Regions from separate parts of the Rothia sp. LK2492 genome, predicted to be linked through region 2. Evidence: predicted binding sites of a transcription regulator. Region 2 holds the regulator's gene; the other holds the start of a gene.

Region 1 (7,902 bases), on a different contig from region 2:
CCTGATAGGTCATGGGCCGATGGTTTTTGAGAGAGCCCGCAGGGCCTCGGTAGTCCGGTATGCCTGAGCCGGTGGAGATACCCGCGCCGGTCAGTGCCAGGACATCGCCGGCATCTAGCAGAGCCCGGATACCAGCCGCAGCAGTAGCAGGGTCTGTGGGCTCTGCGGTTTCGCTCACCACTCGCTCAATGGAGCGCAGCGCGGCACGGTGGGTTGCGGCAATATCGGCATGAGCGCTGATGCTCTCAGCGGCACCTGCAAATCGGGTATCAATGGCCATAGGTCTATCTTACTGAGGGGTGGAATCCTGCTTACCTTCAGGCATGGCAAAGAGGTGGGTATGTTCTCGCCAACTGGCTATAAACATACCCACCTCTTTGTTGAGGTTTATGCGGCAGTAACCGTTAGACCCTCGGTGGCAACATCCGGGTTAACGTCCACCCGCACGGTGTCGCCGTCCTTGATAGCACCAGCCAAGATTCCCTTAGCCAGGCGGTCACCGATTTCTCGCTGCACCAGGCGGCGGAGCGGGCGGGCACCGTAGGCGGGGTCATAACCAGCCAGCCCCAGCCATTCAATAGCTGCCGGGGAGACATCCAAGGTCAGGCGGCGGTCTTCCAGGCGCTTGCTCAGAGCTTCGATTTGCAGCCCAACGATGGAGCTCAGCTCATCGGGTGAGAGGGGATCAAAGATGATGACCTCGTCCAGGCGGTTGAGGAACTCCGGCTTGAAGCTGGCATTCACTACTCCCATAACCGCAGAGCGGCGGGCGTCTTCGTCCAGCTCCTGATCAATCAGGAACTGGGAGCCCAGGTTGGAGGTCAGAATCAGGATGACGTTGCGGAAGTCCACGGTACGCCCCTGACCGTCGGTGAGGCGACCATCGTCCAGCACCTGCAGCAGAATGTCGAAGACCTCTGGGTGAGCCTTTTCCACCTCGTCCAGCAGGACGACGGAGTAGGGGCGGCGGCGTACAGCTTCGGTCAGCTGGCCGCCCTCTTCGTAGCCGACGTACCCGGGAGGGGCACCAACCAAGCGAGAAACAGCGTGCTTCTCTGAGTATTCGCTCATGTCGATGCGCACTAGTGCGCGTTCATCGTCGAACTGGAACTCCGCCAGCGCCTTGGCAAGCTCAGTCTTACCGACGCCCGTGGGGCCCAGGAAGAGGAAGGAGCCAATGGGACGGTCGGGGTCAGAGATACCTGCGCGGGAACGGCGCACAGCGTCCGCAACAGCGGTTACAGCCTTGGACTGACCGATGAGACGCTTACCCAGTTCGGCTTCCATGTTGAGCAGCTTCTCGGTTTCGCCGGTCAGCATGCGGCCAGCGGGGATGCCGGTCCAGGCTGAGATAACTTCTGCGATGTCATCAGCGGTGACTTCCTCAGACACCATAGCTTCAGTGTTAGCAGAGGTACTCTCTGCCTGCTGGGCGGCAACCAGCTCAGCTTCCAGGGAGGGAATCTCGCCGTAAAGAATACGGGAAGCTTCCCCCAGGTTACCTTCGCGCTGGGCTACTTCTGCTTTAGAACGCAGCTCATCGATTTGGGTTTTGAGGTCACCCACCCGGTTAAGACCAGCCTTCTCGGCTTCCCAGCGGGCGTTGAGGGCGTCCAGAGTTTCCTTCTTATCCGCTATGTCAGCGCGCAGGGCTTCGAGGCGTTCGACGGAGGCGGGGTCAGTTTCGTTAGCGAGCGCCAGTTCTTCCATCGTCAGACGGTCAACAGCACGGCGTAGCTGGTCAATTTCTTCGGGGGCCGAATCAATTTCCATGCGCAGGCGACTAGCTGCCTCGTCGATCAGGTCAATGGCCTTATCGGGTAGCTGGCGGCTAGGAATGTAACGGTTAGACAGGCTAGCTGCGGCAACTAGGGCCGAGTCAGCAATTGCAACCTTGTGGTGCGCTTCGTAGCGTTCCTTGAGGCCGCGCAGAATAGCGATGGTGTCTTCCACGCTGGGTTCGCCTACGTAGACCTGCTGGAAACGACGCTCAAGAGCAGCGTCCTTTTCGATGTTCTCGCGGTATTCATCCAGGGTGGTGGCACCAATCAGGCGCAGTTCACCGCGGGCCAGCATGGGCTTGAGCATGTTACCGGCGTCCATAGAACCTTCGGTGGCACCGGCACCAACTACGGTGTGGATTTCGTCGATGAAGGTGACGATTTGCCCTTCTGAGGCCTTGATTTCTTCAAGCACTGCTTTGAGGCGTTCTTCAAATTCACCGCGGTACTTGGCACCTGCCACCATAGCTCCCAGATCTAGGGAGATGAGGGTCTTGCCGCGCAGAGATTCGGGCACGTCCCCGGAGACCATGCGCTGGGCCAGCCCTTCTACAACGGCAGTTTTACCGACGCCGGGTTCGCCGATGAGCACGGGGTTGTTCTTGGTGCGGCGGGAGAGCACCTGGACCACGCGGCGAATTTCGCTGTCGCGACCAATGACCGGGTCTAGTTTGCCTTCGCGTGCGACGGCGGTCAAATCGGTGCCGTACTTAGTTAGGGCATCAAAGGTGCCCTCGGGGTCAGGAGTGTTCACAGTTCGCTCCCCTCTCATTTCTTTAATGGTGGTTTCTAGACGATTAGCGGTCGCGCCTTCTGCTTCGAGGGCGCGAGCGGTGTCGTCGTTTCCTGCGGCAAGGCCCAGCAGTAAGACTTCGGTGGAAATATAGGTATCACCCAGCTCTGTTGCTTTGTTTTGCGCAGCTTGAAGGGCAGTGAGCAGGGCACGGGAAGGTTGAGCCTGGGTTACGGATGAGCCGGCCGCCTTGGGCAGTTTCTTAATGAGGGTGGAGGCAGCAACCGAGATAACATCGACATCCAGTCCTGCAGCTTTGAGCACAGCTACCGCCACACCATCACGCTGATCCATGAGGGCCTTCAGCAGGTGAGCGGTGTCTAAATTAGGATTGCCCGCAGTTTGAGCATTCATATTGGCTGCCGAGAGAACTTCTTGGCTCTTGGTGGTGAATTGAGCGTTCATGTTGTCTTCTTTCTACGAGGAGGTTGATATTTAAGGTTGGTGGTGGACGCTCGCTACAACCGGTGGAACCGACCTAGCTGCATCCTTTCTATAAGTTGAGTCTACCTCACTCAACTTATTTGCGCTAGTATCGTTCAGTAATTTTTGGAGACATCTCAACCCGCGAGTATCAACTAGTAACCTCTGGCACATCTCAGTAGACTGACACGGCAGCACTCACCCCATTACCTAAAGAGGATCCATGACTCGCACAGCATATGCCATCCGCCATGTAGCATTCGAAGATCTCGGTATTTACGAGCAGCTCCTTGAAGACCGTGGTTTCACCGTTGAATACCGCGATGCTGGCATTGATTCTCTCAATATTCCTGAGGTTCAAGAGGCCGATCTCTTGATTGTTTTGGGTGCCCCAATTAGCGTGAACGACACCCAGAGCTACCCCTTCCTCTTTGAGGAGGTTGAGCTCATCAAAAACCGCCTAGCGTCGCAAAAACCCGTTTTAGGCATCTGCCTAGGTGCCCAGCAAATCGCCATGGCAGCTGGCGCCGAGATCAGCACCTCCGGCGTTCTAGAACTGGGCTACTCCCCGGTGGAACTCACCGAAGCTGGTAAGAACTCCGTGCTAGCTCCCCTTGGCAACACGCCCGTTCTGCACTGGCACGGGGATCAGTTCAGCATTCCCGCCGACAGAGAAACACTGGCAACCACCTCTGATTTTGAGAACCAAGCTTTCACTCTTGAAGACGAAGCAGGGAAGCCTTTCGCCCTAGCCCTACAGTTTCACCTAGAAGTTGACCCCCGTAAGGTTGAGCAGTGGCTCATCGCCTACACCGCCGACATCGTTGACTCGGGCCAGGATATCGCGGTCTTCAGGCGCGAAGCGTCCCAGTACGCTGAGGATTTGACAGCAGCGTCCACCCAGGTACTCAACGGTTGGCTGGACGCGGTGGGCCTCTGAGCCCTTAATCCAGGAAGTCGTACATCGACTCTTGGCGCTCCAGTTGCTCGCGCACATCATCATCGATGCCGCGGGCAGCTTCTTTAGCCTTGCGCCGGCTGGCAAGGGTCAGCAACAGCACAGCTATGGCGAAAGCAAAAGTCAGGATGCCGGCGGTATTACCGAACCCCGCAGAAAGACCCACGACATCGTGCCCCAAAAGAGCGGAGGCGGCTTAGACCGTCACACCATCGACACGGTCAGGCACGAGTAACCCAAAGACAGCGGCAAGTAGCCAGCCAACTACCTGCACCAGTGCGGTGACCAGCGGCAGACCTGCGGATACCCCTGCTCGCTGCAGCTTTACCTCCTGCCAGGCATAGTAGGTAGCCAGCAGATAAAGAGCAGCTAAGGCTGGTCCGAAGCTGATAGCAAAGACTGGTACCAGAGACCCACCTGCACCAAAAAGTGATCTACCTGCGGTAATCCACAGAGCAGCCAGCACCCCCAGGGGCCCCATCAGGTAGAGACTAATCCGGGTCAACGCACACCCCTGCCGGCGTAGAGTAGAGCTGCCAGGGGTTACAGTGCCATTTTCAGAAAAATTTTGCGGTAAGCTCACTCCCCCATCTTATGCACGCGCCCGCTCCCTGACCGGTAGGGTGGAAGGTATGAGCAGACTTGAAGCGATTTTCTTTGACCATGACGGAACCCTAGTTGATACCGAGCCCCTGTGGGCTGAGGCCAAAACGGCCCTCGCAGCAGACTACGGTAAGACCTGGACCGAAGAAGATTCGCTGGCATGCCTGGGGCGCCCCGCCACGGTAACTTTTGAACGAATGCATGCCCTCGGCATTGACGCTCCGGCAGACGAACTCTATGCAAGCCTTAAAGAGAAAATGGGTGTTTTGCTGTCTGAAGCAACCATTACTCTGCTTGAAGGCATCCCAGAACTCTTGGACGAAGTTGCGGCAGCTGGTGTACCTGCCGGGATCGTTACCAACGCCACCACCGCCGTCGCCCAGCGCACAGCAAACTTAGGGCCTGAAGGACTGTTTTCTACCATTGTGAGCGATGAGCACGTCACCCAGGCCAAGCCCAACCCCGAGCCCTACCTGCTGGCTGCCAAAAATTTGGGCGTTGACCCCGCTAACTGCGTAGCGATTGAGGACTCAGATTCAGGGACTCAGAGTGCAGTGGATGCAGGCATGAAGGTAGTTGTGGTGCCGGGTCTCCTCTCTGTACCCAAGAACCTTGGTCACGCTCGTATGGAGCACTCGGAGCTCTCTCTGGCTAAGATTCGCGCGCTGGTTGACGAAGACTAAACCTCTCATCCGAATAAAAAATCAGCCTCTTCCCGCGCGGGAAGAGGCTGATTTTTTACCATGTTACGTGCGTAGTGAGCCAAGAACTTACTTGACGTTGCCCTGGCCGTCATCGAGGTGTGAGCGGATGAACCACTGGAATTTTTCGAGCTCAGCGGTCTGACCAATCAGCAAGTCTTCGGTGATGGGGTCAACATCTCCCACCTTAGCGATGGCTGCACGATGGTCTTCAATGACACCATTGTAGACTTCATCGAGGGCGGATAGGTGAGCCTGGGCGTCAGCGCGGTCGACGCTGTAATCTTCCCAGGTACGCTTAGCTACCAGGTCTCCGGGCAGGCCATTGGGCGAGACGCCCATGGTTGCCATACGCTCAGCAAGCTCATCGACAAAGCCACGCACCAAATCAACCTGGGGGTCTAGCATTTCGTGCACACTAATGAAGGTGGGGCCCACAACATTCCAGTGGGCGTGCTTGAGGGTCAAATGCAAATCATTGAGGGCATGCAGGCGAAGCTGCAAAGCCTCGGCAACGTGGTGGCCGGACTCTTCGGTCAAACCGGGAACAGTGAATGATGCGTGCTTAGTCATCCCAACACCTTTCTACGAGGGAGACGGGCGGGAGCTCCCTACTGGGCCGCCCTTTGCTCACTACTGTACCGCCGACAATCCGCCACCGCAAGGTTATTATGAAAATATCATAATAAGAAGACCATCGGTACGAGCAGACCAAGATATTTTGGCGGCACCACCTATAACAATTACGGTTCTACGTCCTAGGCTCCCTGCGCTTTGTTCTTGATATAAAGACCAGAGCTATTGCAAGACGCCGGTGCTCACACAAAGTGTGAGCACCGGCGTCTTACTGACAAGAATTTCGGGCTTACTTGCTAGCGAAGATTTCGCGCATCAGAGCAGCAGCTTCTGAAGGGGTCTTACCAACCTTCACGCCAGCTGCTTCCAGTGCTTCTTTCTTAGCCTGAGCTGTACCTGATGAGCCGGAGACGATAGCGCCTGCGTGGCCCATGGTCTTGCCCTCAGGAGCGGTGAAGCCAGCAACGTAGCCAACAACGGGCTTGGTGACGTTTGCCTTAATGAAGTCAGCAGCACGCTCTTCAGCGTCACCACCAATTTCACCGATCATGACGATAGCTTCGGTCTCGGGGTCAGCTTCGAAAGCTTCAAGAGCATCGATGTGGGTGGTACCGATGATGGGGTCACCACCAATACCGATAGCGGTGGTGAAGCCGATATCGCGTAGTTCGAACATCATCTGATAAGTCAGGGTACCTGACTTGGACACCAGCCCGATCTTGCCCTTGCCCGTGATATTGGCGGGTGTAATACCAACCAGTGACTCACCGGGTGTGATGATACCGGGGCAGTTGGGGCCGATGATACGGGTGACGGGCTTACCGTCAGCATCCACCTTGCTCTTGGCGTAGGCCCAGAACTCGGCGGTGTCACCCACGGGAATGCCCTCGGTGATCACAACGACCAGGGGAACCTCAGCGTCAATCGCTTCGATCACGGCGTCTTTGGTGAATGCCGGGGGCACGAAAACGATGGAGACATCAGCGCCAGTTTCCTCTACAGCTTCAGCTACGGTGCCGTAGACGTTGAGCTCAACATCCTGCCCGTTAGCATCTTTGTGAGCGACGGTGGTGCCGGCCTTGCGAGCGTTGACGCCGCCTACAATCTGGGTGCCAGCTGCGAGCATGCGAGCGGTATGCTTGGTGCCTTCGCCGCCGGTGATGCCCTGAACGATGACCTTGGAGTCTTTGTTCAAAAAGATAGACATATCTATAAACCTTCTAAAAAATCTAAGCGGAGAATTTAAGCGTTAGCGAGTTCGGCGGCCTTATCAGCACCCGAGTCCATGGTCTCAGCCAGGTGGACCAGCGGGTGAGCAGCCTCGCGCAGAATAGCGCGACCCTCATCTACGTTGTTGCCGTCCAGACGTACAACCAGGGGCTTGGTTGCCTTATCGCCCAGGATCTCTAGTGCCTTGACGATGCCATTAGCTACAGCGTCGCAGGAGGTGATGCCTCCGAAGACATTCACGAATACAGACTTAACCTGCTCATCGTTGAGGATGATGTCCAGTCCAGCTGCCATAACCTCAGCCGAGGCGCCGCCGCCGATATCCAGGAAGTTAGCGGGCTTGACGTTGCCGTGGTTTTCGCCGGCGTAGGCAACGACGTCTAGGGTGGACATCACCAGGCCAGCGCCGTTACCGATGATGCCTACCTGGCCATCGAGCTTGACGTAGTTGAGGTCGTTTTCCTTAGCCTTAGCTTCAAGGGGGTTCTCTGCGCTCTTATCAACCAGAGCTTCGTGGTCAGCATGACGGAACTCAGCGTTGTCGTCCAGAGAGACCTTGCCGTCCAGTGCGAGAATCTTGCCGTCGCCGGTCTTAACCAGCGGGTTGACCTCAACAAGGGTTGCGTCTTCCTTCTTGTAGACTTCACCCAGCTTGATGAGAACCGCTGCAACTTCCTCGCGGATGTCTTCAGCGAAGCCGGCTGCCTCAACAATTTCTGCTGCCTTCTTGGCATCGATGCCGTTGATGGGGTTAACCTCAACCTTGGCCAGCGCATCGGGGCGCTCTACAGCCAGGGTTTCAATGTCCATACCGCCTTCTACGGAGCACATGGCAAG
Region 2 (7,902 bases):
CCCCGATGAGGTCGTCGCTATGGGTGCAGCTCTGCAGGCAGGTGTCCTGAAGGGTGAGCGCAAGGATGTTCTGCTGATCGACGTTACCCCCCTCTCCCTCGGTATCGAGACCAAGGGCGGCGTCATGACCAAGCTGATTGAGCGCAACACCGCGATCCCCACCAAGCGTAGCGAAACCTTCACTACCGCTGAAGACAACCAGCCTTCAGTGTCTATCCAGGTCTTCCAGGGTGAGCGTGAGTTTACCCGCGACAACAAGTACCTGGGCACCTTCGAGCTGACCGGCATCGCCCCCGCACCCCGCGGTATGCCCCAAATTGAGGTCACCTTCGACATCGACGCCAACGGTATCGTGCACGTATCCGCAAAGGACAAGGGCACCGGCACCGAGCAGTCCATGACCATCACCGGTGGCTCATCACTCTCCAAGGAAGACATTGATCGTATGGTCAAGGACGCCGAAGCACACGCTGAGCAGGACAAGGCACGCCGCGAGGCAGCCGAGACCCGCAATGCAGCTGAGAACTCCGCTTACTCCATCGAGAAGCTCATCAAGGAAAACGATGAGAAGCTATCCGAGGGTGTCAAGACTGAGGTTCAGGCTGACGTGGACGCCGTCAAGGCAGCCCTTGAAGGCGAAGACGATGACGCTGTCACGGCAGCATTCGAGAAGCTGCAGGCTTCACAGACCAAGCTGGGCGAAGCACTCTACGCCCAGGCACAGGCTGACGCAGCTAACGCTGACGCCGGTGCGCCCAAGGCTGATGAAGACGATGTAGTAGACGCCGAAGTTATCGACGAAGACGAAAAGAAGTAACTATGTCTGAGAACACCAACGAGCCCCAGGGCCAAGAAGCCGATTCGCTGGAGGAGGCCTTCAGCGCCCCCCCCGCTGACGGTCACCCTGAAGCGACCGAGGGTGTCACCGACGAGGCCGCTGCGCCGGGTGAAACCGGTGCAGCCGCTGAGGCGGGCGAGACTGCAGAAACTTCTGTAGATGCTGCCCTGGCAGCTGAACGTCTCGAAGACCTCCGCCGCCTTCAGGCTGAGTTCACCAACTACAAGAACCGCACCGCCAAGGAAAAAGAGCAGCTGCGCGACTACGTGATTGGCGATGTTATCGCCTCTTTGCTGCCCGTCTTTGACGACATTGACGCGGCTCGCACCCACGGCGACCTGGAAGACGGCCCCTTCTCCGCAATCGCCAAGAAGCTGGATGAAACCCTCACCAAGCAGGGCCTAGTCCGCTTCGGCGAAGTCGGCGACGCCTTCGATCCCCAGGTGCACGAGGCAGTGCTACAGCAGCCCACCGGCGAGGTGGAACCCGACCATGTATCCATGGTTCTGCGCTACGGCTACAAGGTCAACGACCGCGTCGTCCGCACCGCGCAGGTAGCGGTAGCAGTCGCTGAATAAAGCAGACTAAAACCACGGTGGGCGGGCACATCATGTGCCCGCCCACAGCCCTAATTGGGCACCAAAAAACTTTTTCTAAACGATCACCGTCTACCCGAAAGGAGACGCACATGGCTAGTGAAAATTGGCTGAACACAGATTTTTATAAGGTACTGGGCGTCTCTGAAACCGCCTCAGATGCAGACATCAAAAAGGCCTACCGCAAGCTAGCGCGTAAGTACCACCCCGACCAGAACCCCGGTGACGCTGCGGCTGAAAAGAAGTTCAAAGAGATCTCAGAAGCCAACGACGTGCTCTCGGATAAGAAGCAGCGCGAAGAATATGACCAGGTGCGTAAATACGGGGCTGCCGGTTTTGGCGGTGGCTTCCCGGGCGGTGCCGATGGGTTCCCCGGGGGAGGTTTCCCCGGTGGGGCAGGTAACTTTAGCTACAGTACCGGTGGTGGCTCCCAGGGCATCAATATAGAGGACCTGTTGGGCGGAATGTTTGGCGGCGGTATGGGCGGTGGCTCATCCCGCGGCGGCTTCCCCGGTGGTATGGGTGGAGGTTTCCCCGGCGGTTCCGGTGCCTTCCAGCAGTCCGCGCCTAAGGGTGAAGACGCCACCACCAGTGCACGCATCAGCCTCAAGCAGGCCTACGAGGGCGCTGAAGTTAGCGTTTTCCGTCCCGGCGGTTCCCAGACCACAGCCCGTCTGCCTCAGGGCGTCAAGGACGGTCAAAAGGTGCGTTTGCGCGGCAAGGGGCACGCCGGTCACGGCGGCGCTGGCGACCTGCTGGTGACCGTGCGTGTGGACCCGCACCCTATTTTTGAGCGCGAGGGCGATAACGTGCTGGTGCGTGTTCCCGTCACCCTGGAAGAAGCTGTTAATGGCACCATTCTTGAGGTGCCCACCTTAGACGGTAAGAGCGTGAGGCTTCGCCTCCCCGCAGGTTCACCCTCCGGCCGTAAGATGCGAGCCAAGGGCCGCGGCTTCGTGACCAAGAAGGGAACCGGGGATATGCTGGTGATACCCGAGGTGCAGGTACCCACCGACCTGACGGACGAGGCGCAGGCAGCTCTATCCCGTTTCATGGAGCTGGCACCCCAAGGTAACCCGCGCGAAGAACTCTTCAAGAAAGCCGGTGTGTAACCATGGCCTTTGAATCAGACAGACCGGTCTTCGTCATCTCGGTGGCGGCCGAGCTGGCAGGTATGCACCCGCAGACCCTGCGCCAGTACGACCGCCTGGGCCTGGTTCAACCCTCCCGTGCCCCGGGTAAGGCCCGCCGCTACTCTGAGCGGGATGTGCAGAAGCTCCAAGAAATCCAGGATCTCTCACAGTCTGGTGTGTCTCTAGAAGGCATCAAACGGGTCATGGAACTGGAGCGCCAGGTAGAAGCTCTTAAGGCTCGCAATGCTGAGCTTCTACGAGAGAACGAGGCCCTGTTGCACCGCTTGCATGACGGATCACGCGTTTTTGCTGCCGGGGTGTCGGGCGATATCGTGCACCTGGCACGTGGTCAGCGTCTTGTTGCCCGGCCGCGCTCCCAAGCTGTGGTGCTCTACGGCCCTAAGACCGGTAAATAATTAAAAGCTCCTTTCAGGCGGTTATTGACTCCCTGAAAGGGGCTTTTGTTGTTCTGGGCCATTGCATCACCTAATGGCCTGAAATGCGCGTTGTGCTGGCTTGTATTGTCTCTTGTGCCTTTCTCCGCACCGTGAGATACTTTCTTTGTAAAATATTTTATCATCGGATGAAAGGTGAAAATCGTGACCTCAGACCTCACTGCTGACGACATCACTACGTCAACAAGCCTCCGCGATCGCCTACCCTCGGTTACCGACATGGACGTCCAGTTCGGTCTGGATACCTTCGGCGACTCTACCCAAGATCTAGAGGGCAAGTCGCTACATCAGGCGCAGGTAATCCGCAACGTCGTGGAACAGGCAAAGCTGGCTGACCGCGTGGGTATTGACTTCTTCGGTGTTGGTGAGCATCACCGCCCTGACTATGCCGTGTCAGCCCCCGACGCCGTCCTAGCAGGCATTTCCACTGCAACCGAGCGCATCCACCTGGGTTCAGCTGTGACCGTACTCAGTTCCGATGACCCCATTCGCGTCTACCAGCGCTTCGCTACCATCGACGCCATGAGCAAAGGCCGCGCTGAAGTGGTTCTGGGGCGCGGCTCCTTCACCGAGTCCTTCCCGCTCTTTGGCTACAGGATGGAGGACTATAACCAGGTCTTTGCTGAGAAACTCGAACTCTTCTCGCGCGTTGTCACCGAGCAACCCGTCAACTGGAACCCCGGAAACCGCACCCCGCTGGTCAACCAGGAAATCTACCCCAAGACTGAAAACGGCCTTGCACAGTGGATCGCTGTGGGCGGCAGCCCCGAGTCCGTGGCGCGAGCAGCCCAGTACAAGATGCCACTGATGCTTGCCATCATCGGAGGCCCTGCAGAGCGCTTCAAGCCTTTCGTGGACCTCTACCACCGGGCCAACGCGCAACTGGGCAACACCGATCTGCCTATTGCCGTCCACTCACCCGGTCACATTGCAGATACAGATGAAGAAGCTAAGGCGCAACTGCGCCAGCACTGGATCACCAACCGCAACAAGATTGGCGCCGAACGCGGCTGGGGCCCCGCTAGCGCCGCCGAGTTCGACCACGAAATTACTCACGGCTCCCTCTATGTCGGGTCACCCGAGACGGTAGCGCAGAAGATTGCCGCTACCGTCAAGGCCCTGGGTATTCAGCGTTTTGACCTCAAATACTCTAATGGCCCCCTGCCCCACGAGTACTCCATGCGCTCTATTGAGCTCTACGGCACGCAGGTGATTCCTCGCGTGCGTGAGTTGCTGGCTGAGGGCTAAAGTGCGCCGGTTGAAAGATTGAAAGTGTAGCGAGAGCCGGGTTCATCCCGGCTCTCCTTCGTTGAATAATCGCTACTCGTTCAGAAATATGCTGCATTAAAGTCAGGGGCAAACGCCCCGCTTCATTCTCATCGGGTGTAGAGCGATCAACTGAGAAGTAAGACGGTGGCATACCTCAAATCTCAAACGGTGAAAGATGGTTTGCTGATGAGTTCCCTCTTGATGAAGAAGATGCCGCCGAGTCAGTAGGGTGATGGCTTGGGACGACAATGGCCCCTGCTAGCTGTGCTGGTCAGTACCGCTGGCAGGGGCCATTTGAACAAATCTTCTAATTGCGAATGTAGGTCAGGTCGTGGGCACGACGCCCTGCTTCGCTTGCCTTGCGCTCAAAGCTGGTCAGGGTGCGCCCTTCCCAACGCGGTGCCCAACCGCCAATGGGGTCTTCTTCGGTGATGCCTTCACCCGCGTGAGCGTTGGTGAAGTCGGGGTGAGCATCCAGAACTTCGCGCATCACCAGAGCGTATTCTTCCCAGTCGGTAGCCAGGCGCCAGATTCCTCGGGGTTTGAGAACTCGGGCAATCTTATCTGCAAAGCCGGGGGAGACCAGGCGACGCTTGTGGTGGCGTGCCTTGTGCCAAGGGTCCGGGAAAAATACCCACACCTCATCCACTGAGTTCTCGGGTAGCAGGTGATCTAGCAGCTCGGGGGCGTTTGCCTGGGCAACCCGCACATTTTCCACCCCTGCCTGACTCATCTTCAGCAGCAGGTCAGCGATACCCGGGTTGTAGACCTCAACCGCCAGGAAATCATTCTCGGGCACCTGCGCAGCACGGTGCACAACAGCCTCACCCAGACCAGAACCAATTTCAAGCACTAGAGGAGCGGTCCGACCGTAGAGTTTTTCCTGGTCAAAAACAGCGCCCTCGGCTACCGAGGTATCACCGATAGCGCGAGGTAAATCCAGCACGTGGCTGGGGGCGTAAGCGTCCCAGGCCTTCTGACGGCGGGCGGTCAGGCGATCACCGCGGCGCACAAAAGAGTAAGGCTGGCGATGAAAAATCTCGGGTGCCGGTGCGTAGATGTCCTTGCCGGCGGCTGCGCGCTGCGCCTTATCTTCTAAATCTGCCTTCTGCTTGTTGGTTTCCATGACTCTCCCTGAGGTCTCGTGTGCCGGCAGTAACCGGTGCGATGGGCAGGGGCACGGAAAACCTAAGTGCACACCTGCGCCCCGGGTGGGGCAGCTACCAGTTTACCGGGGAAAGTGCGCATGCACGTTGGCGTCGATTCTAAGGTTTACTGGCCCTGGGGTCAGTGGGAGTGCCGAAGGTGGGTTTAGCCTGCTGGATGATGGGCAGTGAACCGGTCTGCAGGGGTATAGAACCGGTCTGTACGTTAGTGAGGTTTACATCGTAGACCGGTGCCGCCTCAGCCGTTGCCGTATGCTCCTCAATCATTTTTTCGGTAATCACTTTGAGGCTGGTGGTGTCCGGGTGTTCAAGCTCGGGGTTCTTCTGGGACAGGTCCACCTGATGGTCAATCTGGGCGTCCAAACCGCCGGGCAGCCCGTACATAAAGCCGTCAATGGTATCCACGGTTGCCTCAAAATTGGGGTCGTGGGTCAGGTATTTCTTAGTCTCCCGTGCTACTAAGCCTGAGAGCAAGAGTAGGCCAATCAGGTTAGGTAGAGCCATCAGACCGTTCATCAGGTCTGAGAAAGTAAAAACAATAGTTAGGGGTGCAATGGCTCCCACACCGCACATAACAGCGAAGGCCAAACGGTAGCCAGTGATGGCACGACGCCCACCACCCAGAGATTCTAGGGCACGCTCGCCGTAGTAGGACCAGCCCAGCACGGTGGAATAACCGAGGAGAACCAGGCAGAAAGCCACGATGTAGCCGCCCCAGGCACCGGGTAATCCGGTAGCGAAGGCTAGGGAGGTCATGGTTGCGGGGTCATCGCCCGTCCAGGTGCCGGTGGTGAGGATGACGAAGCCGGTCATAGAAATGACGATGATGGTGTCCACGAAGGTCTGGGTCATGGACGCTAGCCCCTGGCGCACCGGGTGAGAAGTAGCTGCTACTGCGGCAGGAATGGACGCGGTGCCCATCCCCGATTCATTAGAAAAGAGTGAGCGCTGGGCGCCAATTTGCATGGCAATGAGGAAGCCAGCACCCACTGCGCCGCCGGCGGCACCTTCACCGGTGAAGGCACCTCGCAAAATCATGCCAAAAACTTCGGGAATCTGCCCGGCGTTGAGAATCATAATGTAGCTACCAAAGCCCAGGTAAAGCAGGATCATGAGGGGCACACAGATTGAGGCGACTTTAGACACAATCTTGATGCCGCCTAGGAGAGCGGCGGCAGTAAGTACAGTTAGGAAGATTGCCGTTGTTACCGGTGAGACGCCAAAAGAGTGGTCCAGGTTGGCAGAGATAGCGTTGGACTGGGTCATGTTGCCAATGCCAAAGCAGGCGAAGACGCAGCAGACGGCGAACATGGTCGCCAGGAACTTTCCGAACTTATTGGGGATGCCGCGTTGCAGGTAGGCCTGCGGGCCGCCGGTCAGTTCCCCCATTTTGTCGTAGTGGCGAAAGCGCACACCCAAAAAGCATTCCGCGTACTTGGAGGCCATACCCAAGATGGCGGTGACCCACATCCAGAAGAGGGCACCGGGACCGCCGATACTGATCGACAGAGCTACACCCACAATATTGCCGGTACCCACCGTAGCTCCGAGGGCGGTGCTCATGGCCTGGAAGGCTGAAATCTCGCCCTTGAGCCCGGGCTGCTTGGCGCGGTGTCCAAACTGGATGCTCATTGCCTTGGTAAAGAGCCGAAGCTGGATAAGGCCCAGTCGCAGACTCAAAAAGAGACCTGTCCCTACCAGGAGGGGGAGCAGGAGCCAAGGCCCCCAGATAAAGGAGCTAGCGGAATCGAGTATGTTTTGGAGCGTGTCCATGGTGTGTCCTGTGATGCAAGGGTAGTTTGCCTAGACAGAAATGTATCACGAAATAAACAGTAGGCTGTTGATTATGGCTGGTCACACGGTGTTGTTTGCAGGCACAAAAAACCCCGCACCTGCTGCTCTGAGGCAGCTGGTGCGGGGCTTTATGAATATTGAGCTACTTCTTTGATGAGAAAAGCAGGGCTAGGCCAGCGCCGAGCATGATGAAGTCCTTAGCCAGGCCGTTGCCTTCCTGGGTGGGACGGATGCCGTCATTCTGGGTCATTTCATCGTTGCCGAAGTACATGGTCAGCATGCCGGCTGAGAAAACGGTCAGACCCAGGCCAGCCAGCTTAGCGGGGACGACGGGGAGCAGTAGGGCAGCACCCAGTGCGGTTTCGCCGAAGGCAAGTGCCTTACCAAACTGCTGATTTGAGAGCTTTTCAACGGCAGGGACGCCGGTGGCTGCCATGCCCTTGAGGTAGCCGTAGGTGCCCTCGTCCATATTCAGCTTGCCGATGCCGGAGTTGAGGATTAATGGGCCAGAAGTTGCGCGTAGAGCTGCGTTTGAAAGAAGGCTCATGAAAATTCCGTTCTGTTGGTTTATCAGTATGACGAAAACTTTACCGTGAAAACATTTTTCTGTGAAATCCATCAACGGAAGACACAGGTTTCAAGCGGAAACAG

What was found. Region 2 encodes HspR, which represses chaperone genes until heat shock. Its sites were predicted from a motif close to AAGTTGAGTCNNNNNGACTCAACTT; they were not measured.
Region 1: clpB (ATP-dependent chaperone ClpB) is a predicted target of HspR. The motif match lies at 3,072-3,096, and genes of this name have one in related genera.

What each region holds. Positions count from the first base shown of each region.
Region 1 is NZ_JAYWLX010000001.1:256,041-263,942, forward strand. It holds gene VVR27_RS01175 (Sir2 family NAD-dependent protein deacetylase) at 1-280, opposite strand, end outside; gene clpB (ATP-dependent chaperone ClpB) at 388-2,979, opposite strand; gene VVR27_RS01185 (glutamine amidotransferase) at 3,221-3,937, shown strand; gene VVR27_RS01190 (hypothetical protein) at 3,942-4,121, opposite strand; gene VVR27_RS01195 (hypothetical protein) at 4,152-4,460, opposite strand; gene VVR27_RS01200 (HAD family hydrolase) at 4,588-5,241, shown strand; gene VVR27_RS01205 (Dps family protein) at 5,329-5,832, opposite strand; gene sucD (succinate--CoA ligase subunit alpha) at 6,125-7,042, opposite strand; gene sucC (ADP-forming succinate--CoA ligase subunit beta) at 7,078-7,902, opposite strand, start outside.
Region 2 is NZ_JAYWLX010000002.1:57,878-65,779, forward strand. It holds gene dnaK (molecular chaperone DnaK) at 1-817, shown strand, start outside; gene VVR27_RS02465 (nucleotide exchange factor GrpE) at 820-1,416, shown strand; gene VVR27_RS02470 (DnaJ C-terminal domain-containing protein) at 1,527-2,546, shown strand; gene VVR27_RS02475 (heat shock protein transcriptional repressor HspR) at 2,549-2,983, shown strand; gene VVR27_RS02480 (LLM class flavin-dependent oxidoreductase) at 3,242-4,270, shown strand; gene trmB (tRNA (guanosine(46)-N7)-methyltransferase TrmB) at 4,599-5,417, opposite strand; gene VVR27_RS02490 (alanine/glycine:cation symporter family protein) at 5,557-7,230, opposite strand; gene VVR27_RS02495 (hypothetical protein) at 7,394-7,798, opposite strand.